2 regions of the Gallaecimonas xiamenensis 3-C-1 genome follow, and region 2 is predicted to be linked to the other one. Evidence: riboswitches for the same ligand, from Rfam matches in the RefSeq annotation. Region 2 holds a riboswitch; the other holds the start of a gene.
What was found. Region 2 has a riboswitch for lysine ahead of lysC (lysine-sensitive aspartokinase 3). Riboswitches for the same ligand answer to the same signal wherever they lie in the genome.

Region 1 (15,871 bases), on a different contig from region 2:
CTTGGCCGCTTGGCGGGCGGCCTTGGCGGCCTCGCCGATAAAGGGGGACACCAGGCTGAGCCATTGCTCATCCACCTGGCGTTGGTGGCTGCTGCCTACCCGGCTGGCCTGGTGCACGGCGCCGGGGTAGTGGGCCCTGGCATAGGGGCCCAGCAGGGCGTCGTCCGCCAGTTGCGCGGCCACGGTCGGCTCCGGCAGTTTGCTCATCAAGGCCAGGCGCGCCAGCAGATCCGGGGTAGGGCAGGCGGCCCACGAGGGGCCGCCGAGCATCAGCGCCAGGGCGCTTAGCAGGTTAACGCTGCATCGCATGGTTCAACACCTTGACCACCATGGCGATGGCGTGGGGCACTACGATGCGCCCCACCATCACCCGCTCGTTATGGTCCTTGGAATTCAGCACCAGGCCCCCTTGGCTATAGGACAGGCTGCCGCCCTGGGTGAGCAGGGGGCGGATATCGTCCTCGTCCACGGCAATGCTGTCGAAGTCGTCCAGGGCGGCGGTGACCAGATTGTCGCTGGCCAGCTGCTCGCTGTCGTAATAGTCGCGGACCCAGGACTCCCAGCCCGAGTGGTTGAGGGCCGAAGTGGTCCAGGTGTGGTGGGGCTGAAGGAGGTCGGTGGAGTGCAGGCTGAAGCCCAGGGCGTCGACGCTGTGATTGGCCAGGTAGCGGCCGTACCAGTACTGGGCCAGGTTGTCGATGGGCTGGAAGGGCATGGTCTCGAAGTCTTGGTACATGCCGTAGTTGGAGGTGGAGCCTTGGCGGTAATGGGCTTCGGTCAGGCCGTAGCTGTTGTATTCTGAGTCGTCCCCAAACCAGCCGCCCTTGCCGCCGGGGCCGTCGTCCAGGTGGTCACCCTTGAGCCAGGAGGCGGCCAGGTTGTCCACGTCCCCCCAGACGGTGAGCTTGTCGTAGTTGTAGCCGCCAAAATCGTTGCCGTGGGCATCGGGGCCCTGGGTGTGGTTTTGAAAGTGCCAGTAGGAGCTGTAGGAGACGATGCTGCTCAGGGTGCCCCACAGCGGCGCCCTGACGCAGTCGCCGGTGACGGCGCCACACAGGTAGGTGTCCTCGAAGTCGTCCACGTCATAGGCCCCCTGGCCCAGGCGCTCGGCCAACTGATCCACCGTCAGGCCGGCCTGGCTGGCGTATTGCACCAGGCGGCCGTACTGGGTGGTGTCGGGGTGGGCTTGCATGTAGGCCACGGCGTCAACGACGATGCGCTTGTGGGTGTCCTGGGTGAAGGCCTGGGCCTGGCTGGCCAGCAGGCAAGGCAGTGCTGCGATGATGATTCTTTTCATTGTCCTCGTCCCTTAGGGTTGTTGTTAACCGCAGTTAACCTAACGCTTACAAGTGACGAGAAAATGGCAGTCAGGTGAATGGCATCAATGACTTAGCTGCCGAATGATATGCATAAAAAAGCCGGCTGGCGCCGGCTTATTGCTTAGAGCTTGCTGCCCCAGAGGTCGTACTCGTCGGCGTTGTCGATGTTGACCTTGACGATGTCACCGGGCTTCACGGCGCTTTCACCGTTCAGATACACCACGCCGTCGATCTCCGGAGCATCGCCCTTGGTGCGGCCGATGGCGCCTTCTTCGTCTACTTCGTCAATCAGCACCTCTTGCACAGTGCCGACCTTGCGCTGCAGCTTGGCGGCGCTGATGCGCTGCTGGGCTTCCATAAAGCGGGCGAAGCGTTCTTCTTTGACTGCTTCGTCCACCGGGTTGGGCAGGGCGTTAGCGGTAGCCCCTTCCACCGGGCTGTACTTAAAGCAGCCCACCCGATCCAGCTCGGCTTCGTTGATGAAGTCGAGCAGCATCTGGAAGTCGTCCTCGGTTTCACCGGGGAAGCCGACGATAAAGGTGGAGCGCAGGGTGAGATCCGGTACGTCGCGGCGCCAGCGCTGGATGCGCTCGAGGGTGCGCTCCACCTGGCCGGGGCGCTTCATCTTCTTAAGGATGTCCGGGCTGGCGTGTTGCAGCGGCATATCCAGGTACGGCAGCACCTTCCCTTCGGCCATCAGCGGAATGACGTTGTCCACATGGGGGTAGGGGTAGACATAGTGCAGCCGGGTCCAGACCCCCAGCTCGCCAAGGGCCTCGGTGAGCTGGTACATGTCGGATTTGACCGGGCGGCCGTTCCAAAAATCGGTGCGGTGCTTGGTGTCGACGCCGTAGGCGGAGGTGTCCTGGCTTATCACCAGCAGCTCTTTGACGCCGGCATTGACCAGGCGCTCGGCCTCGCTCAGCACCTGGCCCACCGGGCGGGACACCAGGTCGCCGCGCATGCTGGGGATGATGCAAAAACTGCAGCGGTGGTTACAGCCTTCGGAGATCTTCAGGTAGGCGTAGTGGCGCGGAGTCAGCTTGACCCCTTGCGGCGGCACCAAGTCCAGGAAGGGGTTGTGCTGCTTGGGCACCGGCAGGTGCTTATGGACGGTGTCCAGCACCGCCTCATAGGCGTGGGGGCCGGTGATGCCCAGCACATGGGGATGAATTTCACGGATTTCATCTTCCTTGGCGCCCAGGCAGCCGGTAACGATGACCTTGCCGTTTTCATTGAGGGCTTCACCTATGGCGTCCAGGGATTCCTGTACGGCGCTGTCGATAAAGCCACAGGTGTTGACGATCACCAGGTCGGCATCGTTATAGCTGGGAACTATGTTGTAGCCCTCCACCCGCAGTTGGGTGAGGATCCGCTCGGAATCCACCAGGTTTTTAGGGCAGCCCAGGCTGACGAAGCCGACGGTCTGGTTACTCATGCTCTACCTCAAATGAAAAAGTTAGCCGCCAAAAAGGCGCCATATTCTAGCCAAGTCTGGGCCCCTGTGCACCCGGCTTGAAGGGGCTCCTGGCTATTGGTGCACAAAAGCGAATATAGACCGTCCTTTTTCAAGGGTTTTTATCGGCGCCGCCTCGGCTATCATGCAAGCCTCCCCGGCTTGGGGACTACGCTTAAAGAGACGAATTTCACCGGGAACAGGGGTATAGTACCCCGCACCCCGGTTCGTGATGTAAAGGTGAGACATGACAGCTGAAGCTGGCGAAAATGCAGTAAAGGTAAGGCGCCAGGTGGAGATCCCCGTCCTTGGAGGCCGGTATCTGGCGACCTTTATCACCTTCGACAACCTGGCTGACGGCAAGGAACACTTCGCCATCGCCCTGGGCGACTGGCAGCGAAGCGAGCCTCTGGTGCGAATGCATTCCGAGTGCGTTACCGGCGACGTCTTCCTGTCGGCCCGCTGCGACTGTGGCCCGCAGCTGGAAGAAGCCATAGTGCGGATCAGCGCCGAAGGCGGCCTTATTCTCTATCTGCGCCAGGAAGGGCGCGGCATCGGCCTTATCAATAAGCTGGACGCCTATGCCCTGCAGGATGAGGGCATGAACACCTACGAGGCCAACCGCGCCCTGGGCTTCGAAGACGATCAGCGGGATTTCACTGTGGCCGCCGAGATGCTCAAGGCCCTGGGAGTGGACCATATCCGCCTGCTGACCAACAACCCCCGTAAGGTGGCCCAGTTGACGGACAACGGCATCCAGGTGGACGGCCGGGTTGGCACCCGCGTCTATCGCAACGACCATAACGAGCGTTATCTGGCCGCCAAGAAAGAAGAAGGGCACCACGCCCTGGGTGAAGACGAACCCTGCTGCCCCGCCCACAGCAAGTACTGAGCCCCGTTCCCCGCTCCTGAAGGCCGCCCTGTGCGGCCTTTTTCCTTTCTAAAACATCGAAAAGAACCGCCAATATTCTCCGATATTCTTTTTAAATCCCTGGCTTAAGATGAAATGGCCTGTGTGGAGGAAAGACTATGTGGAAGAACTCGTCCCAGGGTTTTGGGCGCCTGGCCATCGGCATCCATTGGCTCAGTGCCCTGGCCGTCTTCGGGCTTTTTGGCCTGGGGTGGTGGATGCGCACCCTGTCCTATTACGACCCCTGGTATCGCCTGGGGCCCTGGTGGCACAAGTCCATCGGCATCAGCCTGTTGGCCTTGACGCTGCTGCGGGTGCTGTGGCGCTGGCGTAACACCAAGCCGCGTCCCCTGGGCACTGCCCTTGAGCAAAAGCTGGCGGGGTTTGGTCACGGCCTTTTATACCTGTTGCTGGTCCTGGTGATGGTGACCGGTTACCTCATTTCCACCGCCGACGGGCGCGGTATCAGCGTATTTGACTGGTTTGAAGTGCCGGCCCTGGTGACCGGCCTGCATGACCAAGCCGAAGTGGCCGGCAGTATCCATTGGTATGCGGCCTGGAGCCTGGTGGTATTGGCCCTTGGCCACGGCCTGGTGGCCCTTAAGCACCATTTCATCAATAAAGACGGCACCTTGAAAAGGATGCTGGTGACACAACCGAGCGAGGAAAACTGACATGATGAAGAAGACCCTGTTGGCAACGGCCCTGCTGGGCGCCCTGGCCACTCCGGCCATGGCCGCCGACTACGTGATTGACCACGAAGGCCAACACGCTTTCATCCAATTTAAAATCAAGCACCTGGGTTACAGCTGGCTGCTGGGCCAGTTTAACGATTTCGACGGTACCTTCAGCTACGACGACAAAAACCCCCAGGCCTCCAAAGTCTCGGTCAACATCAACACTGACAGTCTCAACTCGGCCCATGCCGAGCGTGACAAACACCTGAAGAGCAAAGACTTCCTGGACGTGGCCAGCTTCCCCAAGGCCAGTTTTGAAAGTACTGCTTTTACCCCCAAGGCTGACGGCACCGCCGTGCTCACCGGCAACTTCACCCTGCACGGCGTGACCAAGCCCATCAGTATCGATGTTACCCACATCGGTGGCGGCGCCGATCCCTGGGGTGGTTACCGTCAGGGCTTTGAAGGCACCACCTCCTTCAAGCTGGCCGATTACGGTATCAACTACGATCTGGGCCCGGCTTCCAAGGAAGTGCAGATCTACATCTCCCTGGAAGGCGTTCGTCAGTAAGGGCGCCCAAAAAGTCGCAAAAGCCGCAGCCTTAAGGGCTGCGGTTTTTTTATGTCTGCCAGCAGCATCCCGAACTCATGGGTCAGGACTGTGACCAGATCCTCTTTTGGGGGCATATTGACCACCCCGTAACGGCAAGGGCTTTGCTCAGGGGTAAAGGTGCCAAAAAGCTTGTCCCAGATAATCAACACGCCCCCGAAATTCTGATCCAGGTAAGGGGCATGGCTGGCATGGTGAACCCTGTGGTGAGAGGGGGTATTGAAGTACTTCTCAAGCCAGCCCCAAGAGCGGGGATCGGGGCTGTGAACAAAAAACTGGTAAGCCAGATTCAGGGCCACCATGGTCACTATCCAGCCAGGTTTAAATCCGAGCAAGGCCAAGGGGCTCCAAAATAACCACATTCCTACCAGGGGATAAAAAAGCGACTGGCGCAGGGCGGTGGAATAGTTAAATCCGGCCGAAGAATGATGCACCACATGGGCTGCCCAAAACCAATGGCAACGATGTGAGCAGCGGTGAAACCAGTAATAAAGAAAGTCCTGTGCGACAAAAAGCAGCAGGAAAGTGCCGGGGCCCGCTTCCAGGGTGAAAAAGCGCTGCTGATAAAGCAGCTGGTAAACCCAAAGGGCCGGGAACCAAACCAGCCATTCGCTCAGTTGATAGCTGGCGGCCAGCAACATATTGCGAAAAGTCTCCCCTTTTTGATATCGCATCGGGTGCTGGTATTGTTCCTTGAGGATAAGGCCGAGAAATATCGGCGCCGCCAGGAGTAATAACAGGGTGTCCATGCAGAGCGTCCTTTACCGTGTGCCTTTTAGCATGCCAAGGGCAGGGGGCTATCGCTTGTTCCCAAAGGCCAGCCCATGGTGAACAGCTGCCAACTGGATATCACCTGGCCTTACCTCGAGCCCCTCTACCTGGCTTTGGGCCAGCCAGCCCCCGCTGAGGCTGGCCAGAGCCGCCTGGATGCCGGGCTGTACTTCAAGGCTTTGGCTCAGGGCTGCGCCCAATCACGGAGTTTTGCCGTTGACATGGGCCTTGGCGCCCGCGCTGCCGACTACCTGGTGCTGGGGCAGCTGCTGCAAAGCTGTAATCGCCTGGAACAAGCCCTGGCGGCCCTGCTGCGTTACCAATGGTTGGTAGCCAGGTTGGGAGAAGCCAGGTTGCAGTTGGAGGGGGAGCTGGCCCTGCTTTGCTGGCAGCCCTGGCCTGGGGTGCCGGACCTGGCCGTGGAGCGCAATATGGCCGGCTGGCTGGGCTATGCCCGCTTTTTACTGGGACCCGGCTACCAACCGTTGTCTCTGGACCTTGGCCATAGGGCGCCTGGGGCTGAAGCCATGCTGAGCCAGCGCCTGGGTTGCCCGGTGCGGTTTGGCGCCGCCCAGAATGCCCTGGTCTTTCCCAGGAGCTGGCTGGATTTGCCGTTGCGGGGTGACGAGGGCCTACATCAGCACCTTACCCAGTATGCCGAGGGGCATTTACGGCGCCTGGCGCCGGACAGTCGCAGCCAGGCCCTGGCGGCCATGGACAGCCTGGTGGGGCAGCAACTGGTCACCCTGGAAGCCGTGGCCGATGCCCTGGCCCTGTCACCCAGGCAGTTACAGCGCCAACTGGCTCGGGAGGGGCTTTGCTTTCGGGAGTTGCTCGACAGCTGGCGGGCCGGCCAGCTCGCCGCCCTGGCGGAAAAGGACTGGGGGTGGAGTGAAATTGCCGCCGCCCTTGGTTATGCCGAGCAGGGGGCCCTTATCAAGGCTTGTCGCCGCTGGTATGGCTGTACGCCAGGGGAACTTAAAAAGAAAAAGGGACCCTAAGGTCCCTTTATTAATAAGGCTAAGCCTTATTTGATCAGGTAAGCGTCCAGGCTGCCGCCGTTGTCGACGATTTCCTTGAATACTTTGGGCATGCGGCCGATACCGGTCCACAGGTGCTCTTCACCGTCTTTTTCCAGGCGGTATTTGGGGGCGCGCTTGGCACCTTTACCACCACGGCGGGAAGCGGGGGCGCCAGCGCCACCGAGGATATCTTCGGCAGAAATACCGGCTTCAGCCATGGCTTTACGCAGTTCGTCGATTTTCGCAACGCGCTCGGCATCTTCTTTTTGGCGCTCTTCTTCTTCGGAGGCGCGTTGCTCGATAATGGCGTCCAGCTTGCCTTTGATTTCTTCGAGCTCTTGCAGGCTCAGTTCTTTAGTGGCGGCATTCAGGCGACGTTGGTTGCCCAGAATCTGCAGAAAATCTGACATTGGGTGGTCCTTAAAGTGGTGCAAGGAATTTGAGACACTCTATTTTTAAAAAAGGATCGCCCTTATTGCAAGGGGAAAATAAAAAAAAAGCGGCTAAGCCGCTTTTTTTACATATTGGGGTAGTTGGGTCCGCCTGCCCCTTCTGGGGTAACCCAGAGGATATTTTGAGAAGGATCCTTGATATCGCAGGTTTTACAGTGGATGCAATTTTGCGCATTGATTTGTAAACGCTTGGCACCCTCTTCCTCAACAATTTCATAAACGCCTGCCGGGCAATAGCGCTGTGCCGGCTCGTCAAAACGGGGCAGGTTGTAGGCAACCGGTACCTCGGGATCCTTGAGTTTTAAATGACAGGGCTGATTTTCTTCGTGGTTGGTATTGGAAATAAAAACTGAACTCAGCCTGTCAAAACTCAATTTGTTATCGGCTTTGGGATATTGGCGTGGCTGATGAAGATCCACGGTTTCTAATTGCAGGTGATCCGCTACCGGATCGGACAGGCGCCAAGGTGCCTTGCCTCCCAGCAGGTTTTGCTCCAGCCAGTTATAGGCGCCTCCCAGCAAGGGGCCCCAGCGGTGCAAGGCGGCCCCGAAATTGCGGGCGCCGTGCAGCTCTTGATATAGCCAGGAGGCCTCGAAACGGCGGGCAAAATGGCTGGCGGTCAAGGGTTCTTCCCCTTTGAAGTCGTCAACCAAGGCTTCGGCGGCCAACATCCCCGATTTCATGGCGGTGTGGCTGCCTTTGATTTTGGCAAAGTTGAGGGTGCCGGCGTCACAGCCGATGAGCATGCCGCCGGGAAAGACCGGCTGGGGCAGGGCATGGAGCCCTCCTTTGGCGATGGCCCTGGCGCCGTAGCTGATCCGCTCGCCGCCCTTAAGGTATTGGGCAAAGAGGGGGTGGTGCTTCATGCGCTGGAATTCATCGAAGGGGGAGAGGTAAGGGTCCTTGTAATTAAGGTCCACGATCAACCCCACCGACACCAGGCCGTCTTCCAGGTGGTAGAGAAAACTGCCGCCGGTGGCGGTCTTGTCCAGGGGCCAGCCGGCGCCGTGCACCACCAGGCCGCTCTGGTGCTGTTCCTTGGGAACTTGCCACAGCTCCTTAAAACCGATGGCGTAATGCTGGGGCTCCTTGCCCTGGTCCAGCTTGAAGCGCTCCAGCAATTGTTTGCCAAGGTGGCCACGGCAACCTTCGGCGAACAGGGTCTGGCGGGCTGTCAGGTTCATACCCGGCTGGAACTGGGGGCCTTCGCTGCCGTCCTTTAGGCGGCCCATGTCACCGGTTTGAATACCGGTGACCTTGCCGTTGTCATCGAACAATACCTCGGCGGCGGCAAAGCCGGGATAGATCTCCACCCCCAGGGCTTCGGCCTGTTCGGCCAGCCAGCGGCACAGGTTGCCAAGGCTGATGATGTAGTTGCCGTCATTGTGCATGGGCTTGGGAATGGCCCAGCCGGGCAGGGCTGTCTGGCCCTTTTCGTTCAGCAGGTACAGTTCGTCACCGCTGACCGGCGTATTTAGCGGTGCCCCCTGGTGCTGCCAGTCGGGAAACAGCTCGTTCAAGGCGCGGGGTTCGAAAAGGGCGCCGCTCAGAATATGGGCTCCCACTTCCGAGCCTTTTTCCACCACGCAGACCATCAAATCCGGGTCCAGTTGCTTGAGGCGACAGGCCGCCGACAAGCCCGCCGGACCGGCGCCGACGATGACGACATCAAATTCCATGGTTTCGCGTTCCATAGGGACTCCTGCTCGAAAAATGGCAGCCTAATACACTGCTCTTATCTGTGGCTTATCAAGTTGACGTTTACGTTAACAGGAAGTATTTTGGCGGTAAAGCTGGGCGCGGTCCAATGACAGCCCCGAAACTGCTTGCTGAGGAGTTACCGATGAAGGTACTGGTCGCGGTAAAGCGCGTCATAGATTACAACGTCAAGGTCCGGGTGAAAGCCGACCAGAGCGGCGTGGACCTGGCCAACGTCAAGATGGCCATCAACCCTTTCTGTGAAATTGCCGTGGAAGAAGCGGTGCGCCTTAAAGAACAGGGCACCGCTACCGAGGTGGTTGCGGTTTCGGTGGGCTCTGATGCCTGCCAAGAACAGCTGCGCACCGCCCTGGCCCTGGGGGCCGACAGGGCCATCCAGGTCAAAACCGAAGAGGGCCTGGACTCCCTGCTGGTGGCCAAGCTGCTGGCCAAGGTCTGTGACCAGGAAAAACCGGATCTGGTGATCCTCGGTAAACAAGCCATCGATTCCGACAACAACCAGACCGGCCAGATGCTGGCGGCCCTTAACGACTGGCCCCAGGCTACCTTTGCTTCCAAGCTGGTAGTCGAAGGCCAGGAACTGCTGGTGACCCGGGAAGTGGACGGCGGCCTGGAAACCGTGGCGGTGGCCCTGCCGGCGGTGGTCACCACCGACCTGCGCCTCAACGAGCCCCGCTATGCCACCCTGCCCAACATCATGAAGGCCAAGCGCAAGCCCCTGGACCAGTTGGACGGCGCCGCCCTTGGGGTGGATTTGGCACCCCGGGTCAAGGTGCTGGCGGTAACGGCGCCGCCGGTGCGCCAAGGGGGCGAGAAGGTCGACAGCGTCGACAGCCTCATCGACAAACTGCGTAACCAAGCGAAGGTGATCTGATGAGCATTCTGGTCATTGCCGAACACGACAACAAACACCTCAAACCGGACACCGCCAAGGTGCTGAGCGCCGCCCGTGCCATGGGCGACGACATCCACCTTTTGGTGGCCGGTCACCAATGCCAGGAGGTTATCCGTGCTGCAACTGAACTTGATGGTGTCGCCAAAGTCCTGGTGCTGGATGAGGCGCGTTTTGCGCACGCGCTGCCGGAAGCCCTGAGCCAGGCCATAGTGGCCCTGGCCGCTGACTACAGCCACCTGGTGGCGGCCAGTTCCACCACTGGCAAGAACCTGATGCCAAGGGTGGCGGCCAAGCTGGATGTGGCGCAGATCTCCGACATCATCGCCGTCGACAGCGCCGATACCTTCAAAAGGCCCATCTATGCCGGCAACGCCATCGCCACTGTGCAGGCCCTGGACGCCACCAAGGTGGTGACAGTGCGCCCGGCGGCCTTCGACGCCAGCGGCGCCGGCAACAATGCCCCTGTGGTTACCCTGCAAAGCGACGCCAGCTTTGGCGCCAGCCGCTTTATCGGTGCCGAACTGACCGAGAGCGAGCGCCCGGAGCTATCCAGCGCCAGGGTGGTCATCTCCGGTGGCCGCGGCCTGCAAAGCGGCGACAACTTCAAGATGCTCGAAGCCCTGGCCGACAAACTGGGGGCCGCCATCGGCGCCTCACGGGCGGCGGTGGACGCCGGCTTTGTGCCCAACGACTGGCAGGTGGGCCAGACCGGCAAGATAGTGGCGCCGGATCTGTACATTGCCGTGGGTATCAGCGGTGCCATCCAGCACCTGGCGGGGATGAAGGATTCCAAGGTGATCGTTGCCATCAACAAGGATCCGGAGGCGCCCATCTTCCAAGTGGCCGACTACGGCCTGGTGGGGGATCTCTTCGAAATAGTGCCCGAGCTCACAGAAAAGCTGTAAAAGCCGCACTACTGGTCAAGGTGCGCCCAAGAGGCGCACTTTTTGTTTGCATTCACTATCGGGCGCTGACAGAGTAGCCGCGCCAAGTAGAGGTGCGTCCTGGATGAGTCGCCGGGGGGAAGGTGATGCTGTGGATCCCCGGTAAAAGGCCAGTGCGCCGAAGTGAAGCCGACATCAAGCGGTTTTGCTGGTGTCGTGGGCGAAAGTCGCGGCACTGCCATAGTCCTAAACACTATGGAGCGCTACCGAAGGCCCCCGTTCCTTTTGTGGTTCTCCATGGGAATTTGCTGGAAATTCCATGGAATTAAATGATCTCTCCCTGTCAGCCCAATCGCTGATCCCCACAGTCCTGACCCTGGGACTGGCCCTGGCTACCCGCCGTATCCTGCTTTCTTTGCTGCTGGGCAGCCTGGTAGGCGCTTTCCTGCTGACCCCGTTGCCCGAGCTGCCCCTGTACCTGGGCACCAAAGTCACTGGCCTCTTTTATGATGACGGCATCAGCTGGTGGACGCTGCAGGTGGTGGCCTTCCTGCTGATGCTCGGCGCCCTGTCGCGGCTGTTGCAGGTCAGCGGCGCCGCCCAGGCCTTTGCCGACGCCTGCGCCAGCCGCATCCAAAGCCGCCGGGGCGTGGGATTGATGAGCGTTGGCCTGGGCCTGGCCATCTTTATCGACGACTACTTCAATGCCCTGGCGGTAGGCCAGGCTACCCGCCCCCTGGCTGACCGCTATCGCCTCAGCCGCGAGCGCCTGGCCTATTACATCGATTCCACCGCCGCCCCGGTTTGTGCCCTGATGCCGTTGTCCTCCTGGGGCGCCTTTATGCTGTCCTTGCTGGCCCCCCTGGCAGCCAGCCCCATGGGCCTTTTTGTGGACATGAGCCTGGCGGCTTTCTACCCCTGGCTGGCGTTGCTGCTGGTGGTGTTCACCGCCTGGACCGACTGGGATCTTGGGGCCATGAAAAAGGCCAAGGCCAAACCCCAGCCCCTGGTAGCCACCCAGCAGGCCCAAGGGGCGCTGTTGCCGCTGCTGGGGCCGCTGCTGGCCCTGATCCTGGTGACCCTGGTGGCCCTCTTTGTTACCGGCGCCCTGGCCACTGAAGGCCCGGTGTCCGCCATCAGCGCCCTGGAAAACACCAATGTGGGCCTGTCTTTGGTATTGGGAGCCCTGCCGGCCCTGCTATGGGCCCTTTGGAAGGCCAAATCCCAGCGCCTGGCCAATGCCTGGGCCGGTGCCAAGGTGATGCTGCCGGCGGTTTACCTGCTGCTGAGCGCCTGGCTGCTGGCGGCGGTGATGAAGGACGTGCAAGTAGGTGCTTACCTGGCCTCCTGGGTCAAAGGTGCCTCCCTTGGTCCCTGGATGCCCCTGGCCTTGTTCTTTATCGCCATGGTGATGGCCCTGGCCACCGGTTCCAGCTGGGGCACCTTCGGCATCATGCTGCCCCTGGGGGCGCAACTGGTGGACCCGGCCTTGCTGCCCCTGGCCCTGGGGGCCGTGGTGTCTGGCGCCGTCTTTGGTGACCACTGCTCGCCCGCTTCCGACACCACCATACTGTCGTCCGCCGGGGCCGAGTGTGAGCATATGGACCATGTGCTGACCCAGCTGCCCTATGCCGGCCTGGCGGCGGGGATCTGCGTGCTGGGTTACAGCCTCAGCGCCCTTGGCCTGCCCCTTGGCCCCCTGTGGCTGGTGGTGCTGGTGGTCCTGGTGCTGGCGGTGACGCTGCTGGGGGGATGGGGTAAACTTGCGCCCCAAAAACAGGAAGTCTAAATGGCCCAGCTCTATTTCTATTACTCGGCGATGAATGCCGGCAAGTCCACCTCCTTGCTGCAGTCTGCCTACAACTACCGGGAGCGCGGCATGAACGCGCTCCTTTATACCGCCGCCGTGGATGACCGCTCCGGCAAGGGCATGATCAGCTCTCGCATCGGCCTGGAGAGCGAAGCCTGTGTCTTCGATCCCCAAAGCGACCTCTTTGCCGAGGTGCTGGGCCTGTCCCATACCCAGCGCATTCATTGCCTGCTGCTGGACGAAGCCCAGTTTCTCAGCAAGGCCCAGGTGGCCCAGCTGTGCCGCATCGTCGACGAACTGGGTATTCCGGTGCTGGCCTTTGGCCTACGCACCGACTTTCGTGCCGAGCTTTTCGAAGGGGCCCAGTACCTGCTGGCCTGGGCCGACAAGCTGGTGGAGCTGAAAACCGTCTGCCACTGCGGCCGCAAGGCCAACCGGGTGCTGCGGGTCGGTGCCGATGGTCAGCCCATCAAGGAAGGGGCCCAGGTGGAGATCGGCGGTAACGACCGCTACGTTTCGGTGTGCCGTAAACACTACATTGAGGCATTGGCAAGGCCCTGACACGCAGGTATAACGAGGCTTTACAGTCTCGGAAGATAGCTGATGATCGTGGTTGTCAAATTGGGTACCAGCGTGCTGACAGGCGGTACCCAGCGCCTGGATCGGGCCCATATGGTGGAGTTGGTGCGCCAATGTGCCATGTTGCAAAAGGCCGGGCACAAGGTGGTGGTGGTCACCTCGGGGGCTGTTGCCGCCGGCCGCGAACTGCTGGGCTTTCCCGACCTGCCGGCCGACCTTCCCCACAAGCAGATGTTGGCCGCCATAGGCCAGGGTCAGCTGGTGCAGCTTTGGCAGCACCTCTTTGGCCTTTATGGGCTTAATGTCGGCCAGATGCTGCTGACCCGGGCCGATTTGGAAGACCGGGAACGTTACCTCAATGCCAGGGATACCCTGGGCACGCTGCTCAGCCACGGGGTTATTCCCCTTATCAATGAAAACGACGCCGTGGCCACCAACGAGATCAAGGTGGGGGACAACGATAACCTGTCGGCCAGGGTGGCTATCTTGGCCAAGGCCGAACTGCTGTTGCTGCTGACCGACCAACCTGGGCTCTTTACCGCAGACCCCCGTGCCAACCCCGATGCCGAGCTGATACAAGAGGTGAAAACCATAGACGCCACCCTCCACAAGCTGGCCGGTGGCAGTGTGTCTGGCCTTGGTACCGGCGGCATGGCCACCAAGCTGCAAGCGGCAGACGTGGCGCGCCGGGCCGGCATCGCCGTGGTGATTGCCTCGGGCCACGGGGTAGACGTGATTGGACGGCTGGTGGCCGGTGAGCGGGTGGGAACCCGTTTTTCCCCCATCGAAGATCCCTTGGAAAGTCGTAAACAATGGATCCTTGCCGGCCCGCCGCCCGTAGGACGGCTGCAATTGGATGACGGCGCGGTCCGGGCCCTGGTGGATAAGGGGGCCAGCCTGCTGCCCAAGGGCATCTCGGCCATCCATGGCCGTTTCGAGCGGGGCGACGCCGTGGCCCTGCTGGCACCGGACGGGCACAAGCTGGGGGTGGGACTGGTCCGATATAGCGCTGCGGAATTGACGGCTATCCTTGGGGTACATTCCGACGCCATCAGCATGGCCCTGGGGTTTGACCGGGGGGCCGTGGCGATACACAGGGACGATCTGGTCCTACTTGGGTAAAGGGGTATCGGTTTTGGCCGATACGACTGTAGCCGGACGCTTGAAGTCTGAAGCCAGGGACAAGGCAGTAGTAAGAGTCTCGGTTTTCAGTAAGGAGCAGACGTTTTGGTCGGCTATATCCAATATGTGTTGGTCAACACCATTCGCCACCTGGGTGGCGATGTGGCCTTGAACGCCGTAGCGGCGCGCCTGGGCCTGGCGCAGCTGCCGGAGTTTCGTATCGACAGCGATTACGACAACGCCCAATGCCTGGCCATGATTGAGGCCACTGGTGCCCATTTCGGTCTGGACAGGCCGGCCCTGTTTCGCCTCTACGCGGACCAGTTCATCATCGCCTCGCGCCGGCAGTTTCCCTTTTTCTACGACATGGCCGAGTCTGCCGAAGACTTCCTGCGCCGTCAGCCACGTATCCACAAGACCCTGGCATCCAGCATCCAGGACAAGGGCACCCGCGAAAGGGTAACCCAGAAGTTTGAGCTGCTGGAGGGCAGCATACCGATGCGGGTACGCTACTACTCCCCCAATAAGCTTTGCGGCCTTTACGAGGCCCTCTTTTACCGGTTGTTGGACGAGTACGGCCAGAGCGGCCACCTTTCCCATGACCGCTGCCAGCACAGAGGGGACAGCTACTGCGAATTCAGCCTCTACTTCTCCGGGGAGTCACCATGAGTGACAACACCATCCGCAAAGGGGTCAATGCCATTGCCGACCAGCTGTGCCGGGCGGTAGACAACGACTTTTCTTTTCGGGTGCAGACCGGCAGCAGTGACGTTGATCTGCAAAAGCTGGCCATTCTCACCAACTTCCTGCTCGAGTCCATGGAGCAGAACCTGCAAAGCCTGGAGGACAACCGCCAGGAACTGGAACAGCGGGTGCTGGAGCGCACCAAGCGGCTGGACCTTATCGTCAAGGGGGCCGGTGTCGGCATTTGGGAATGGGACCCAGACAACGATCTGGTGCGGGTGTCCACCCAGTGGCTGGGATCCCTGGTGGGGGCCAAGAACGAGAGCTGCTTTAGCCTCGATTACTGGCTCAAACTGATGCACCCGGCGGACGTGGGAGCCTTCAAGAAAGCCCTGCATCTGCATCTTTGCGGGGTGGCGGCCCGCTTCGAGGCCGAGTACCGCATGGCCGACAACGCCGGTGGTTACCGCTGGGTATTGTGCCGTGGGGTAGGGGACAGGGACCCGGCTACAGGCCAGGTGACCTGGATGTCCGGCACCCTGAGCGATGTGACCCAGATGCGTTTTCGCGACAGCGAAACCGGCCTTGCCAATGGCGACTATTTCGAACTTATCGCCAACGAGCGCCTGGCCAAAGGCGAGCCGGCCTCCATGGTGATGCTGAGCATCGCCAACCGCAGCCTGCTGGCAGAATCCCTGTCCCGGCGCGACACCCAACAGCTCACCGAGGCCCTGTCGGCGCGGCTGCTGGGGCTGCTGGGCCCCCATGCCCTGCTGGCCTATCTGTCCGGGGGCCTTTACGGCTTCTTGCTGCCCCAGGCCGACGACACTCTGCTCCATGCTTTTGCCCAGGATCTGCTGAGCCTGTTCGAGGAGCCTTTCGAGATAGGGGAGCAGCGGCTGTGGCTGTCTTGCCATATCGGTGCCTGCAATCTGGTGCAGATCCGTGCCCAGAGCGCCGA
Region 2 (15,871 bases):
CTTTGCCTTTGGCAACGGCCGTATCGAGGCGGTGGCCTTGGACATCGCCACCAAGACCGGCGGCCGCCTGGACCAGCTGCTGGTGGAGGAGGGGGACTTTGTCACCCAGGGCCAGATCCTGGCCCGTATGGACACCGCCACCCTGGAGGCCCAGCTGCGCCAGGCCCAGGCCAAGGCCCGCCAGGCCCAGGACAACCTGCTGGCTGCCAAGGCTCAGGTGGAACAGGCCCAGAGCCAGCTGAACCTGGCCAAGGTGCAGTTTTCCCGGGCCAAGGAACTGCTGGGCAAAAAGCTCATTGCCCGGGCCCAGTATGACGAAGCCGAGTCCAGCTTCCAGGTGGCGTCCGCCGCCCTGGTGGCGGCCAATGCCCAGGCGGTGGCCGCCCAGGGCGCCATCGACGAGGCCGAGGCCGGGGTCGATACCCTCAAGACCCAACTGGACGACGCCGTGCTCAAGGCCCCCCGTGACGGCCGTATCCAGTACCGGCTGGCCAATGTCGGGGAAGTGCTGGGCGCCGGTGGCAAGGTGCTGAACATGCTGGATCTGACCGACGTCACCATGTCCATCTTCCTGCCCCAGGCCCAGGCCGGCAAGGTGGCCCTGGGCAGCGAGGCCCGCATCATCATGGACGCCTTGCCCGACAAACCCATTCCCGCTTCGGTGACCTTCGTGTCTGCCAATGCCCAGTTCACTCCCAAGCAGGTGGAAACCCGCGAAGAGCGTGAAAAGCTCACCTTCAAGGTCAAGGTGCGTATCCCCGCCAGCCTGCTCAAAGAACACATTACCCAGGTCAAAACCGGGCTGCCCGGCACCGCCTGGATCAAGCTCGATGCCAGCCAAAGCTGGCCGGCCAACCTCGAAAGCCCCTTTAAAGCATGAGCGCCATCAAGCTGGCGGGGGTGGGTCACCGTTACGGTGATACCCAGGCCCTCAAGGATGCTGCCCTGACCCTGGAGGCGGGGCAGAGCCTTGGCATCATAGGGCCGGACGGGGTGGGCAAATCCACCCTGCTGGACTTGATTGCCGGTACCAAGGCCCTGCAACAGGGGCAACTCGAGGTGCTGGGGGCCGATATGACCTCGGCCAGGGCCAGACGCAATGTCTGCGCCGACATCGCCTACATGCCCCAAGGCCTGGGCAAGAACCTCTATCCGACCCTGTCGGTCTGGGAAAACCTGGACTTTTTCGGCCGGCTGTTCGGCCATGGCCAGGCCGAGCGGCGCCGCCGCGCCGAACAGCTGCTCAAAGCCACCCACCTGTGGCCCTTCAAGGACAGGCCGGCCGGCAAATTGTCGGGGGGCATGAAGCAAAAACTGGGGCTGTGCTGCGCCCTTATCCACGACCCCAAACTGTTACTGCTGGACGAACCCACCACAGGGGTGGACCCCTTGAGCCGCCGCCAATTTTGGCAACTGGTGGCCAGCATCCGCCAGGCCCGCCCGCAGATGAGCCTGGTGGTGGCCACCGCCTACATGGAAGAGGCCATGGTGCTCGACAGCGTCATGGCCCTGGACGGCGGGCGCATCCTCGCCAAAGAGAGCCCCCAGGGGCTCTTGGCCCGTACCGGCACCCAGGACCTGGACGCCGCCTTTATTGCCCTGCAAGCGGGCGGTGCCGGCCAGCCCTTCCAGCCCCTGCCTTTGGCCACAGGGGGCGACCGGCCGGTGGCCATCCAGGCCAAGGGGCTCACCTGCCGCTTCGGCGATTTTACCGCCGTCAGCCAGGTCAGCCTCACCATAGGCCAGGGGGAGATCTTCGGCTTTCTCGGCTCCAACGGCTGCGGCAAGACCACCACCATGAAGATGCTCACCGGCTTGCTGCCCCCCAGCGAGGGCCAGGCGACCATCTTCGGCGAACCCGTTACCCAGCACAGCCTGGCCATGCGCGCCCAGGTAGGCTACATGACCCAGGCCTTCTCCCTTTACGGGGAGCTGACGGTCAGGGCCAACCTGGAGCTGCACGCCAAGCTCTACGACATCGGTGAACCGGCCAAGCGCATCGGCGAGCTGCTGGCCCGCTTTACCCTGGAAAAGGTGGCGGACAAGAACGCCGACGCCTTGCCCTTAGGCATCAAGCAGCGCCTGCAACTGGCGGTGGCGGTGCTGCACAGGCCAAGGCTGCTGATCCTCGATGAACCCACCTCGGGGGTGGATCCCCAGGCCAGGGACCAGTTCTGGACCCTGCTGCACGAGCTGTCCCGCCACGACGGGGTCACCATCTTTATCTCCACCCACTTTATGAACGAGGCGGGGCGCTGCGATCGTATCTCCCTGATGCACGCCGGCCATATCCTGGCCCAGGGCACCCCGGCCCAGTTGGTCAAGGACAGCCAGGCCCAAGACCTGGAAGGGGCCTTTATCCATTACCTGGAGCAGGCCCAGCCCTCCGAGGCCAGCGGCGAGCTGCCGGTGGGGGAGGAAAAGGCCTCGGCACCACCGGCCGCGTTTTCCTTCGGCCGGCTCTGGGCCTATGCCCGGCGCGAGGGCATGGAGATCAAGCGCGACCCCATCCGGCTGGCCTTTGCCATGCTCGGCACAGTGCTGCTGATGGTGGTGTTCGGCTTCGGCATTTCCTTTGACGTGGAAAATCTGGCTTACGGGGTTTTCGACCAGGACCAGAGCCCCCAGAGCCGCGCCTATGTAGAGAGCTTTCGCGGCTCGCGCTACTTCGAGGAAAAAGCCCCCATCCACAGCGAACAGGAGGCCCAGCGGCGCCTTAAAAGCGGCGAGCTGCGGTTGGTGCTGGCCATAGGGCCGGGCTTTGGCCGGGATCTGGCCGCCGGCCGCCAACCGGAAGTGGCGGCCTGGATAGACGGCGCCATGCCCTTTCGCGGCGAAACCGCCCGGGGTTATGTGCTGGGGGTCCACCAGCAGTATCTCAAGGAGCAGGGACTGGTGGGGACCAGCAACCTGTCCATTCAGAGCCGCTACCGCTATAACCAGGACTTTCGCAGCGTCAACGCCATGGTGCCGGGGGTGCTGATGCTGCTGCTGGCGCTGATCCCCGCCATCCTCACCGCCCTGGCGGTGGTGCGGGAAAAGGAGATGGGCTCCATCCTCAACCTCTACGCCACCCCCACCACCCGCCTGGAATTCCTGCTGGGCAAGCAGCTGCCCTATATCCTGATCGCCTGCATCAACGCCCTCAGCATGCTGCTGCTGGCCATCTGGTTGTTCCAGGTGCCGGTTACCGGCAGCCTGGCCGCCCTGTTGCTGGGCTCCTTGCTGTATGTCACCGCCACCACCGCCTTTGGCCTTTTGGTGTCGGCCTTTGTCAAAACCCAGGTGGCGGCACTCTTTGCCTCGGCCATCCTGTCTATCATGCCGGCGGTGAACTTTTCCGGTCTTATCGTGCCCATGGCTTCCATGACCGGGGCCGCCAAATGGATGGGGCTGGTGTTCCCCTCGGCCTATTTCAATACCCTGTCGGTGGGCACCTTCGCCAAGGGCCTGGGCCTGGTGGATCTGGTGCCCAGCCTGCTGGCCCTGGCCGGCTTCGCCCTGGGCTTTGTGGTGCTCAGCGTGCTGGTGATGAAGGAGCAGGAGAAATGAAGTGGCGTAACGTCTACTCCCTGGGGGTCAAGGAACTGTGGAGCGTGCTCAAAGATCCGGTGCTGATGGTGCTTATCCTCTACACCTTCACCCTGGCCCTCTACGCCATCAGCCGGGGCGCCAGCACCGAGGTCAAGAACGCCTCGGTGGCGGTGGAGGACATGGACCGCTCGGCCCTGTCCGAGCGTATCAGCGAGGCCTTCCTGCCCCCCTATTTCAAACCGGCCATGCGCCTGGACGGCAGCCAGGACATCAACCGCCTGATGGAGCAGGGCAAGGTCACCTTCGTGCTGCAAATTCCCCCCCGCTTTGCCGCCGATCTGCAGGCCGGCCGCCAGGTGGACCTGGCGCTACAGGTGGACGCCAGTGCCATGAGCCAGGCCGGGGTAGGGGCCGGCTACATAGAGCAGATAGTGCAGCAGACGGTAAGCCGTTACTTCGCCCTGGCGCAGCCGGTGCCGGTGAACCTGGTGCCCCGGGTCTATTTCAACCCCAATCTGGACACCAGCTGGTTTGGCGCCGTGATGCAGGTGGTCAACAACGTCACCCTGCTCAGCATCATCCTCACCGGGGCGGCGGTGATCCGCGAACGGGAACACGGCACCCTCGAGCACCTGCTGGTGATGCCCCTGTCGGCCTCTGAGATCATGCTGGCCAAGATCTGGGCCAACGGCCTGGTGATCCTGGTGGCGGTAGTGCTGGCTCTGTATGGCATGGTCAAAGGGGTGCTGGGGGTGCCCATCAGCGACGGCGCCGTGCCGCTCTTTGTGCTGGGAGCCCTTATCTACCTGGGGTCTGTCACTTCCCTTGGCATACTGCTGGCCACCCTGGCCCGCACCATGCCCCAATTCGGGCTGCTGGCCATGCCCACCTTCGTGGTGATGCAGCTGCTGTCCGGCGGTACCACCCCCCTGGACTCCATGCCCCAGACCCTGCAATACCTGATGCAGCTGGTGCCCTCTACCCATTTCGTGTCCCTGGCCCAGGCGGTGCTGTACCGGGGGGCGGGCCTTAGCATCATCTGGCCGCAGCTGTTGGCGGTGGCCGCTACCGGTTCGGTGTTTTTCTGGCTGGCCTTTCGGCGTTTTCGGCGGATGGTCTCCAGCTAGGCGGCCGCTGGCCGCATCGGCTTTGACAGGGACCCGGCCGCAAGGCAAGGTGGGGGCCTTCCAAGGAGGCCCCCTTGTTGTCTGTGCCCCCCAACCCCCGTTCCTGGTGCGCCCTGGTGCTGCTGTCGGCCCTGGTCACCTTGCCTTTGTGGCTGCTGTCCCTGCCGGCGGCCTTGCTGCTAGGCCCCATGTTGGCCGCCATCGTCCTTGGGGTGCAGGGCCAGCGCCTGGCGGTACCCAAGCCCTTCTATAGCCTGGCCCAAAGCCTGATTGGCCTGATGGTGGCGGCCAGCATCAGCCTGCCTCTACTCAGTCACCTGCTGGCCGATCTGGGCCTGTACCTGGCCGTTATCGCCGCCGTGCTGCTGGCCAGCTCCTTGCTGGGCTGGCAACTGGCCAGGGGCCCCTGGCTGCCCGGCACCACCGGCCTCTGGGGTATTTACCCTGGGGCGGCGTCGGCCATGGTGATGATGGCCGAGTCTGCCGCCAACGCCGACGTGCGGCTGGTGGCGCTGATGCAATACCTGCGGGTACTGCTGGTGGCCCTTAGCGCCTCGGCGGTGGCCCACTGGGCCGCCCCTGTGGCCCCAGAGCCAAGCGCGCCGCTGCCCTTGGACCTTGGCGGCTTGGTGGTCACCCTGGCCCTGGCGTTAGCCTTGAGCTGGCTGGGGCGGCGCGCCGCCTTGCCCTCTGGCCCCTTTTTGCTGGCCATGGTGCTGGGGGCCCTGGTGCAGCTGGCGGGAGGCTATCAGCTGACCTTGCCACCCTGGCTACTGGGGCTCGCCTACGCCACCCTCGGCTGGCACGTGGGCCTGGGTTTTACCCGCAGCACCCTCAAAACCGCCCGCCGTGCCCTGCTGCCCATGCTGGCGGCCATAGGGCTGCTGATGGCCCTGTGCGCCGGTATCGGCTACCTGCTGGTGCATTTTTTGGCCATAGATCCCCTCACCGCCTATCTCGCCACCAGCCCAGGGGGTATGGATGCCATCGCCATTATCGCCGCCGGCTCCGGGGTGGATTTACCCTTTGTGATGGCCATGCAGACGCTGCGTTTTTTGTTGGTGTTGCTGCTGGGGCCGCCGTTGGCGAGGTTTTTGGCCAGAAGGTTGGAGGGGAAGACCCCGCTTTCGGGCGGGTAAGGCAGTGGTGGCGGATGGGATTGGAGCAAGTCTCTTACTGCTCCGAGTTGTTGGGTGGGGATCTGGCTGCTAAGACTAGGGCCTTCGAAATGGATATCACCCCTAACTTGAGAAAAGGACTTCACCATGCCATTACCCCAAGATTGCCCCACGCTCCTTGACCAAGCACGGCTGCAACAAGCACAAGTGCTGCAACAGCAACATGGGGTTACCCATGTCACGCTGAGCTTTGGCGCCAGAAACGGCGGCGCCTACTTTGCCCGCTGGCTGCGCTATCAAATCATGCAGCGCAGAGGCTGGCACCAGGTCAACAGCGTCTACCTCGACACCGAGTGCTTAAAAATGGTACCCAATACGGTGAGCACCGTGGTCGATGCCGCCAGGCCCTGGCTGGTTGGCGTGGCATCCATGAACGGGGGATGGAAGGAGTACTATCGCCATGCGGTGGCCACCTCGCAGACGATGATCTTTGTGGCCACGCCGGAGTGGAGCAACTCGCCGTTCTGCAATATGGAGCGCCGTTACTTCATCTATGAAAACGCCCGGCGCCGGCGCCAGAACCTGCCCCCCTTAAGAGGCATCGTATTGGCGATGGATGGCCATCACATCAATATCCCTGGGGCTATCACCATCGATGCCTCCAAGGTTGATGTCGAAACCCACTACCAGGAGCGCCACCAAGTCACCCACCGAGCCAACCCCGCAGCGGCGGCCCGTTTCGGTGTGGTCCTGCGGCAGACCAATTTGCCGCAGAACCATAACTATCTTGGCAACTACACCATCGCCGGCCAGCCCCTTTTAAGGTTGTTTAATAATCTGGCATGACACCTTGAACCCCAAAGCCCCGACCCGCCAAAGAGGTGGGTTGGGGCTTTTTTGATTGCCATTGCTTGTGCCGGTACCGATGTGGGTATGTTCTGCTTGATGGTCGTGCAAGCTCTGCGCTTTTTGCTGGTGCTGATGTTTGTACCTTCACAGGTGCGGCTTCGCGGAGCGGTTTGGGAGAGCATCCCAGCAGGGCAGACTCGGTGGGTTGGCTTCTCATTGCTGGCCTTTTCTCTTCTCGGAGTCCGGCTAATCGCAGGGGGGCGCCCCTGCACGCGCCCTACTTTTGTTTCGGCAAAAGTCAGCGGGGCTGCCCAACCAAAACCATTGCACTGCGTTCCGCTTTATCCTCGGCTCTGGGTGGTCGCTGCACACGGGCATCCAGCCCTTCTTCCGCTTGCTCGGCATCCCTGCCTCGCACCCACTCACGCTCCCGCCACCTCAGCGTTGCACTTAACGGGCACAAGAGCAGATCACCACCAAAGTCCATAGACCAGCGACAGGGAAAGCAACCTAAGATATTGTTTTATAAATGAAAAATGGCGACGCCACTTTGAGGGGAAACCTATTAAGCCAAGTTAGACAAAAAAAAGTCGAAACGGAACTAGTGTGGTATGGTATACATAATGGAACGTTCACCCAGAAGAGAGTTAATGAACTGAAAACTAACAGATAAGTTAAGGATAATTTATATCTTAGGTTGTCAGTTTTTTCTCAAGAACGAGGGCGATATGATTAAGTGGTATAAATTTAAAAATTTCTATTCTTTCAGAGATGAAACCTTTGTTGATTTTGTCACAAAGAAAAATTCGAGTGATTCACATTATGACGTCAGCATCGATGGCGAACGCATATCTCGTGTTATTTCTATTTTCGGTGGCAACGGCGCTGGAAAGTCAAATTTACTTAAACCTCTAGCATTTCTAAGATGGTTTTTTATCCACTCATTTCAATCTATGGAAAAAGATGAAAAACTACCTTTTTATCCTCACAAAGTATGCGAGAATGATGTCACTGAAATAGAGATATGCTTCATTGAGTCGATTACTGAACATAAGCATGAGTATAAATATTTGTTAAAAATGAACAGGGAAAGGGTTTTATTAGAAGAGTTAAAAATAAAAAGCTCTCGCTTGTTCAGTAAAATATTCTCTCGCGAATACAATGAGGACGAGAATAAATATGAGATAAAAACCAATAGAAGTAATGCATTCTCATTAAACAATCAAGAATTGGACTCAATTCCTAAGAATAGTTCTGCAATATCCTATCTTTTAAGAAAAGAGAATACCCTGGGTATATTTATTTCATATCTCTTCCATGCTTTTGAAAGCAACATTGGATTTCATGGGAAAAACGATTTCGGTTTTGAAGATGTTATAGAAGCTACAGAAACTTACCTTGAAGACAACGAACTGTTTAATACTATGAAGTCCTTATTGATAAGGATGGATTTAGGTATCGATGATATTGAGATTGAGGATGAGGAATATATCGACAAAAGAACAGGTGAAGTTGAGGTAATTAAAACTCCCTATGGTATACACAAGTGCGATGATACTTACTTCAAACTTCCAATGTACATGGAGTCTAGCGGTACTAAAGCGTGCTACTACTATCTTCAGACAGTTCTCTTAGCATTGGCTCATGGTGGAGTGGCTATAGTTGACGAGTTTGACTCAGAACTCCACCCAATGATGGTTTCTGAAATCATGCAGTTATTTATGAGTAGCAGCATGAATAAGAAAAACGCTCAGTTGATATTTACTAGTCATACACCAGAGGTACTGAAGGAACTTCGAAAGCACCAAGTATATCTCGTTGAGAAAGTTAATGGCACGAGCGAAAATTGGAGGTTAGACGAAGTACAAGGTTTGAGAAGTCAGGATAATCTTTACTCTAAGTATATTTCTGGTGCTCTTGGTGGCGTTCCTGACTTTAGTCTGTGAGGTTAAAATGGCTTTTCAAAGAAGAAAAAGGTTTATAAAAGAAACATTGTTACTCGTGGGAGAAGGCTTCTCTGAAAAAGCATTCCTATCACTACTGAAGACTTATTTTAGTAATGGAAATTATAAGATTTCAGTTGTAACGGCAAAAGGGAAAGGGCCTAGCAATGTTATAGATCACGCGATTAGTACCAAAAGACATAATGGTCATAATTACTGTTTAGCACTTTTAGACACAGACCTTCCTTGGCCTAAGAGTAAAGTGCAAAATGCAGAAAAAGAAGGGGTGACACTAGTTCCTTCAACTCCTTGCTTGGAGGGGCTTATACTAAAAATTATGAATAGAAGAGTGCCTACTACCAATAACGAGTGCAAAGATGTTGTTCACCCATTATTAAAAGGCGCTCCATGTGATAGGGAAAGCTACGAGAGATTATTATCGAAGGAAATAATTGAGGATAGGATGATAGATATTCCGGAGCTAAAGAGTATTGTTGATAAAATAAGAGGATAATAGAGTTCTGTGCTTTGTGGAATATGCAAGTGTACGTGTATATTCCACAAAGTCATATAGAACAAGCATGTCTAATTTCAAAGGCATCGGCGAGAGCTGGCGCGAGGCCGCGAGGCCGGGACATCGGTGGCCGGTGAGGTAGCGAACGGAATACGCGGTTGGACCCGCGTATGCAGCGGTCAGCGGCAAGCGACCGGAGGTAAGGACATCACGCACCTGAACGCGAGGCCTGGATGGCCGAGCCGGAAACAACCGCCAGTGAGGGTTTCACTCCCCATGGCTTATCGAAGCTGCCTGCTTTTGGGCCCGTTAAGTGAAGCGCTGAGCTGGCGGGAGTGGAGGGGCAGCCGAGACAGGGATGTCGAGGCAGGTTCATACGCGTCTGGACACGCGTATGAACCGGTGCAACGGGAACGACCAGAGGCGAAGGATAAGCGAAACATGGGCTAGGCTTTTGCCTACTTTTGGCCTCAAAAGTAGGGCGCGTGCAGGGGCGCCCCCCTGCATATAAAGGAATTATTCGAAAAAGCGGGACGCAAAAAGGATGTGATTACCCATTGAAATCCATTCCGGCCGCCGGGCCGGGACCCGGCGAATAAAGGCGTTTAAAGGTCAATCAGGACACTAAAAGGAAACAACGCTATTCAGCTGGCGCCAGCCAGACAAACAAAATAAAACCGGGACAACCCCGGCTTCCAGTAACACCCCACAGCGTCCGCCAGGGCAAACGAGCCATCACAGCGGCGCAAAATCACTCTCATCCAACCTTTCCAGATTGTCATAGAAATGGGGCAGGGCGGCTTCCACCTGCTCGGCCTTTTCGGTGTGGGCGACGTTAAAGAGGGCTTCCCCTTCGTGGACCAGGGGCAGGGTGGCCTGGCCTATGACGATGCCGTCCACCGGGCTGTGGATCACCATGGGCTTGCTGCCCAAGGGGTCGGTGATGTGGGCCATCACCTCGTTTTTGGCGACGGCGTCGCCTATGGCCTTGGTGGGCAGCAATATGCCGGAGCCGTTGGCCCTTACCCAGCGGCTTTCCTGGGAAATTTGCGGTGCTATGGCGCGGCTGGGAGCCTTGATTGGCGGCAGCATGCCCAGGTGGCGCATGACGTTGACTATGCCCCTGAGGCCGGCGCGGATGGCGAACTCGTCAAAGCGCAGGGCCTCGCCGGCTTCGTAGAGCAGCACAGGGCAGCCGCTTTCGGCGGCGGTGGCCCGCAAAGAGCCGTCGCGCAGCTCGGCGTTGAGGATAACCGGCACCCGAAAGGCCTTGGCCATGGCCAAGGCCTCGGCGTCGTTCAGGGAGGTGCGGATCTGCGGCAGGTTGGTGCGGTGCTTGGCGCCGGTATGCAGATCGATACCGTGGCTGGCGTTGGCCACGATCTCGGTCATAAAGGTGTGGGCCAGGCGGGCGGTCATGGAGCCTTTGGCGGAGCCGGGGAAGGCGCGGTTGAGATCGCGCCGGTCCGGCAGGTAGCGGCTCTTGGACACATAACCGTAAACGTTGACCACAGGCACCAGGATCAGGGTGCCGGTGATGCGTTTGACAAAGGAGCTGGCCAGCAGGCGGCGCACTATTTCCACGCCGTTGATCTCGTCGCCGTGGATGGCGGCGCTGACAAAAAGGCGAGGGCCGTCCTTCTTGCCCCGGATCACCGTCACCGGCATGTCCATGGCGGCATTGGTATAGAGGGGCGGAACGGGCAGTTTCAATTCCACCCGGCTGCCCGCCGGGACCTCCTTGCCGCCGATCTTCATGCTCAGCCTTTTCCTTTGGTCCTGTTGCTGTGGGGCTTGGCGTTCTTGGCGATGTACTCGATGATGGCGCCGGCCACGTCCACCTTGGTGGCCGCTTCGATGCCTTCCAGGCCGGGGGAGCTGTTCACTTCCATCACCAGGGGACCGTGGTTGGAGCGCAGCAGGTCAACCCCCGCTACCCCCAGGCCCATGATCTTGGCGCTGCGCACGGCGGTGGAGCGCTCTTCCGGGGTGATCTTGATGGGAATGGCGCTGCCGCCACGGTGCAGGTTGGAGCGAAACTCCCCTTCCTTGGCCTGGCGCTGCATGGACGCCACCACCTTGTCACCCACCACGATACAGCGGATGTCGGCGCCGCCGGCTTCACGGATGTATTCTTGCACCAAAAAGCGGCCGCCCAGGCTTCTAAAGGCTTCGATGGTACTCTCGGCGGCCTTGCGGGTTTCCGCCAGCACCACCCCTTTACCCTGGGTGCTTTCCAGCAGTTTGACCACCAGCGGCGCGCCGCCGACCATTTCAATCAAGTCATCGGTGGCCTTGGTGGAGTGGGCAAAACCGGTGATGGGCAGGCCTATGCCTTTACGGGCCAGCAGCTGCAGGCTGCGCAGCTTGTCGCGGGAGCGGGAAATGGCCACAGACTCGTTGACGCAGTACACGCCCATCATTTCAAACTGGCGCACCACGGCGGTGCCGTAAAAGGTCACAGAGGCGCCGATACGGGGGATGATGGCATCGGGGTTTTCCAGTTCCACACCGCCGTAATGAATGCTGGGCCTGTGGGAAGCGATGTTCATATAGCAAAGCAGATGGTTAAGGACCTGCACCTCGTGGCCGCGCTGCTCGGCGGCTTCCACCAGGCGGCGGGTCGAGTAAAGGTCTGCTTTGCGGGACAGGATGCCAATCTTCATAGATGATTCCCTGATAAAGTAAGGGGGCCGGAACGGGGCGGAAGCATCCTTTCCTCCCGGCGCAAAAAGGTGCTGCATCATATAGCAGACCTTAGCTCTAACCTAGTGGATCGCGACGACTTTTTGAACCGGAGTTCCAATGCAAAGCCTGGCTGTTTTTTGCGGCTCCAGAATGGGCCATTCGGGTGAATTTGCCGATGCTGCCAGGGCCCTTGGCCAGCTGCTGGCCGAGCAGGGTAAGACCCTGGTTTACGGCGGTGGCCGGGTGGGGCTGATGGGCACAGTAGCGGACGCCTGCCTAGGAGCTGGGGGCCGGGTGATAGGGGTTATTCCCCAGGCCCTTTTGGACAAGGAAGTGGGCCACAGGGGCCTGACCGAGCTGCACGTGGTGCGGGACATGCACGAGCGCAAGGCGATGATGGCGCAGCTGGCGGACGGCTTTGTGGCCCTACCCGGTGGCGCCGGCACCCTGGAAGAGTTTGCCGAGGTCTGGACCTGGGCCATGCTCGGCTACCACCACAAGCCCATCGGCCTGTTGAACGTCAAGGGCTTCTACCGGCCGCTGCTGGAGTTGGCCACCGGCTATGTGGACGAGGGCTTTTTGGACCAGCGCCACCAGGCCATGCTGGTGGTGGAGTCCGATCCCCAGGCGCTGCTGGCCCGTTTTGACCACTACCAGCCGCCCCGCAACAAGTGGGACTGAGCCAAAAAAAACGCCCCGAGGGCGTTTTTTCGTATCAGGCGGCTACGGCCTGGCGCTGTTCAAAAAGCCGCGCGTGCAGTCGTTGGATGGCCAAGGGGCCGTCCTTGTCTTCGACCAGGAAGCAGAGGTTGTGAGGGCTGGCGCCATGGCAAATCAGGGGCACATTGATACCGCCCAAGGCGTTGAACACCTCGGCGGCGATCTGCGGGGTGGCATTGAGGTTGTCACCCACCAGGGCCACCAGGGCCAGGCCTTCTGACACTTCAATGCTGCCCAGTTCCTTGAGCTCTTCCAATACCTGCAGGGACAGGGCCTGCTCTGAGCCGCGCTCGTCCAGGGTCAGGGCGATGGAGATCTCGGAGGTGGTCACCAGATCCACCGAGATATGGTGCTTGGCCAGCAGGCTGAAGGCCCGGGCCAAAAAGCCGTAGCTGTAGAGCATCTCGGGGCTGGTGATCTTCAGCAGGGTCTGGTTTTTGCGCAGGGCCAGGGCCGCGTAACGGCGCTCGCCGCTCACTTCCCGGCGGATAACGGTGCCGCCGCTGGCGTCCAGGGTGGAGCCGATAAAGACCGGGATATCCCGGCGCATGGCCGGCCACAGGGTCTTGGGGTGCAGCACCTTGGCGCCGAAGGTGGCCAGTTCCGCCGCCTGGGCAAAGGACAATTCCGCCAGGGGCTGGGCATTGGGCACCAGGCGCGGATCTGTGGTGTAGAGGCCTTTGACGTCGGTCCAGATCTCCACCCAGTCGGCGTCGGCCGCTTCGGCCAGCAGGGCGGCGGAGTAATCCGAGCCGCCCCGGCCCAGGGTGGTGATGTTGCCGTCGCTGTCGGCACCCACAAAGCCTTCGGTTACCAGGATCTCCCCCTGGTGGTCGTTAAGGGCGATTTGTACCTGCTGGCGGGTGCGGGCCACGTCCGGTTCGCCCTGGCCAAAGTGGCTGTCGGTGGCGATCAGGAAGCGGGCCGGCAGTTGCAGGGCGGGCAGCCCCAGCTGGCGCAGGCGCTCGGCGAAAAACAGGCTGGAAAAACGTTCCCCCAAAGACAACAGGCGATCGCGCTCCTGGCCAAGGCAAGGGCCGCAGGCGTCCAGCTCTTCGAGCAGGGTCCAGTAGCTGGCCTTGAGGGCGTCGGGCTCGCCAAGGGCCTCAAAGAAATGCTGCTGGCGATCGCGGATCAGGGTGCGAAAGTTCTCGGCGGCTTCGGGATCTATGGCTTGGCTCAGGCCCACCAGGGCATTGGTGACGCCGGCGGCGGCACTGACCACGACGATGCGGGATTCGGTCTGCTGGGCAACCAGCTGGGCGCTACGGCCTTGGGCTTGGTAGTCGGCGACGGAGGTGCCGCCAAATTTCAGGACGCGGGTAGCGGGGATGTTCATAGCTCTCCTTGAATTCAAGCAAAGAGAGCGCCTGGGACCGGCAGTCAAAAAGGAAAGGCTGCTTGTACCAGAAGCGCTCCACCAAATCAGGTGACAGTCAACAGGATTCAACCTGTCTGACCGATGACACCGCGCGCCCCCGCGCCGTGCATCTCGGCGTTTACCCCCTGGCCAGCTGTCTTAGGGAAAGGGCCCCTCTTGCTGGTTACCTGGTCAACGCACCTCTTCTGGTCCTAAAAATTTCAGGACGGCGGCAGTGTTTCAGAATGTTGCCTTGAGATCAAGCCCCATTGATCCCATGCTGGCTGGGCACACTATGCTTGGAAGGTTTTTCAATAAGGAGAATGCAATGCACATTCTGATGGTAACCACCTCGCACGACCAATTGGGGGATACGGGCCACAAGACCGGCTTCTGGCTCGAAGAGTTGGCCGCGCCCTATTACGTGTTTGTGGACGACGGCTATAAGGTGACCCTGGCCTCGCCCAAGGGCGGCCAGCCACCCCTGGACCCCAAGAGTGACGACGCCGACAGCCAAACCGAAGACACCCAGCGCTTTAAGAGCGATTCCAAGGCCCAGGGCGAGCTGGCCAACACCTATCCCCTGGCGGGCATCAATGCCGCCGACTACGATGCCCTTTTTTACCCCGGCGGCCATGGCCCCCTTTGGGATCTGGTGATTGATCCCGACTCCATCCGCCTTATCCAGGACTTTCTCAAGGCCGGCAAGCCGGTGGCGGCGGTCTGCCATGGTCCCTGTGTGCTGCTAAACGCCGTGGATGATAAGGGGCAAAGCGTGGTGGACGGCAAGGAAGTGACCGGCTTTACCAACGCCGAAGAGGCGGCGGTGGGGCTGACCGAGGTGGTGCCCTTCCTGCTGGAAGACGCCCTCAAGGCCAAGGGCGGCGACTTCCTCTGCGGCGGCGACTGGGACGACTTCGTGGTCACCGACGGCCTGCTGATCACCGGCCAGAACCCCCAGTCTTCCGCCAGTACCGCCCGGGCCGTGCTGGCCAAGCTCAGCAAGCTCACCAACTGGCCGGGGCAGGGGGCCGGTTGAGCCGCGCCCTCCTGACTGAAAAGGGCCACCTGGCCCTTTTTGCTTGCCAATAGACCCTGACACCCGGGAGACGCCGCAGGGGCAACTGGTGCCCCAGGAACAGACAAAAGGATTGCCCTTATGAAAGCCTGGATAGCCCTGGCGCTGCTGCTGGCCGCGCCCCTTGCCGTTGGCGCACCCGCCGCCAGCGCCCCTTACCCCATCGCCGACTTTGTGGCGAAGATTGAGGCCTTGCGCCAAAGCGCCCATATACCGGGCCTGTCCATGGCGGTGGTCAAGGACGGTACGGTGCTGCTGGCCACCGGCCTTGGCTATGCCGACCTGGAACAGGCCGTGCCTGCCGCCGCCGATACCCCCTATGACATCGCCTCCGTGGCCAAACCCCTGTCGGCGGTGGTGGCGCTGAAACTGGTGGAGGAGGGCAAGCTGGATTTGGACAGGCCCCTGGACCAATACAGCCAGTGGCAGGGCTTTTGCGACGACTTTAGCCGCCAGCCCAGCGTTCTGGCCAAGGGCCTTGATTGCCAAGCCAAGGGCCATAGCCTGCGCCACCTCTTGTCCCACACCGCCACCGGCCAGCCCGGCCGCCGCTTTTCCTATAACCCGGTGCTCTATTCCTGGGCCTCCAGACCGATGATGGCGGTCACCAATAAGCGCTTTTCCGAGCTGGTGGCCCGCTACGTCTTTGCCCCAGCCGGCATGACCCTGTCGGCCCGCAAATACCGGGATCTGCCTTTGCGGGCCGACCTGGCCACAGCCCAGGCCCAGCCCTATCGCATCGACGACAAGGGGCTGGCCCACAGAGCCGATGCCAGGGGCGCCCAGGGGGATGGGGCGGCAGGGGGCGTGGTGTCCACGGCGCTGGATCTGGCCAGGTTCGATATTGCCCTGGATGAGGGCCGGCTGATCAGCAAGGCGTCGCTGGCTTTGATGATGACGCCAACGGCCCTAACCGGGGGGACAACTGCCCCCTACGGCC

Region 1: it holds a riboswitch for lysine, as region 2 does, so the genes downstream of both, B3C1_RS16970 (Na+/H+ antiporter NhaC family protein) here and lysC (lysine-sensitive aspartokinase 3) in region 2, are expected to answer to the same signal.

What each region holds. Positions count from the first base shown of each region.
Region 1 covers NZ_AMRI01000031.1:982-16,852, reverse strand. Annotated here, with positions in the region: gene B3C1_RS17030 (hypothetical protein) at 1-309, opposite strand, end outside; gene B3C1_RS17025 (phospholipase C/P1 nuclease family protein) at 293-1,297, opposite strand; gene rimO (30S ribosomal protein S12 methylthiotransferase RimO) at 1,441-2,757, opposite strand; gene ribA (GTP cyclohydrolase II) at 3,023-3,667, shown strand; gene B3C1_RS17010 (cytochrome b) at 3,805-4,359, shown strand; gene B3C1_RS17005 (YceI family protein) at 4,361-4,933, shown strand; gene B3C1_RS17000 (sterol desaturase family protein) at 4,927-5,721, opposite strand; gene B3C1_RS16995 (AraC family transcriptional regulator) at 5,797-6,744, shown strand; gene B3C1_RS16990 (H-NS histone family protein) at 6,771-7,175, opposite strand; gene B3C1_RS16985 (electron transfer flavoprotein-ubiquinone oxidoreductase) at 7,283-8,932, opposite strand; gene B3C1_RS16980 (electron transfer flavoprotein subunit beta/FixA family protein) at 9,061-9,810, shown strand; gene B3C1_RS16975 (electron transfer flavoprotein subunit alpha/FixB family protein) at 9,810-10,736, shown strand; lysine riboswitch at 10,816-10,989, shown strand; gene B3C1_RS16970 (Na+/H+ antiporter NhaC family protein) at 11,035-12,504, shown strand; gene B3C1_RS16965 (thymidine kinase) at 12,505-13,086, shown strand; gene proB (glutamate 5-kinase) at 13,129-14,226, shown strand; gene B3C1_RS16955 (heme NO-binding domain-containing protein) at 14,332-14,895, shown strand; gene B3C1_RS16950 (bifunctional diguanylate cyclase/phosphodiesterase) at 14,892-15,871, shown strand, end outside.
Region 2 covers NZ_AMRI01000026.1:36,153-52,023, forward strand. Annotated here, with positions in the region: gene B3C1_RS15865 (HlyD family secretion protein) at 1-880, shown strand, start outside; gene rbbA (ribosome-associated ATPase/putative transporter RbbA) at 877-3,552, shown strand; gene B3C1_RS15875 (ABC transporter permease) at 3,549-4,661, shown strand; gene B3C1_RS15880 (AbrB family transcriptional regulator) at 4,745-5,800, shown strand; gene B3C1_RS15885 (TIR domain-containing protein) at 5,927-6,625, shown strand; gene B3C1_RS15890 (AAA family ATPase) at 7,357-8,574, shown strand; gene B3C1_RS19925 (RloB domain-containing protein) at 8,549-9,085, shown strand; gene B3C1_RS15895 (succinylglutamate desuccinylase/aspartoacylase family protein) at 9,821-10,843, opposite strand; gene rimK (30S ribosomal protein S6--L-glutamate ligase) at 10,846-11,751, opposite strand; gene B3C1_RS15905 (LOG family protein) at 11,891-12,454, shown strand; gene lysC (lysine-sensitive aspartokinase 3) at 12,489-13,832, opposite strand; lysine riboswitch at 13,896-14,067, opposite strand; gene B3C1_RS15915 (type 1 glutamine amidotransferase domain-containing protein) at 14,182-14,892, shown strand; gene B3C1_RS15920 (serine hydrolase domain-containing protein) at 15,013-15,871, shown strand, end outside.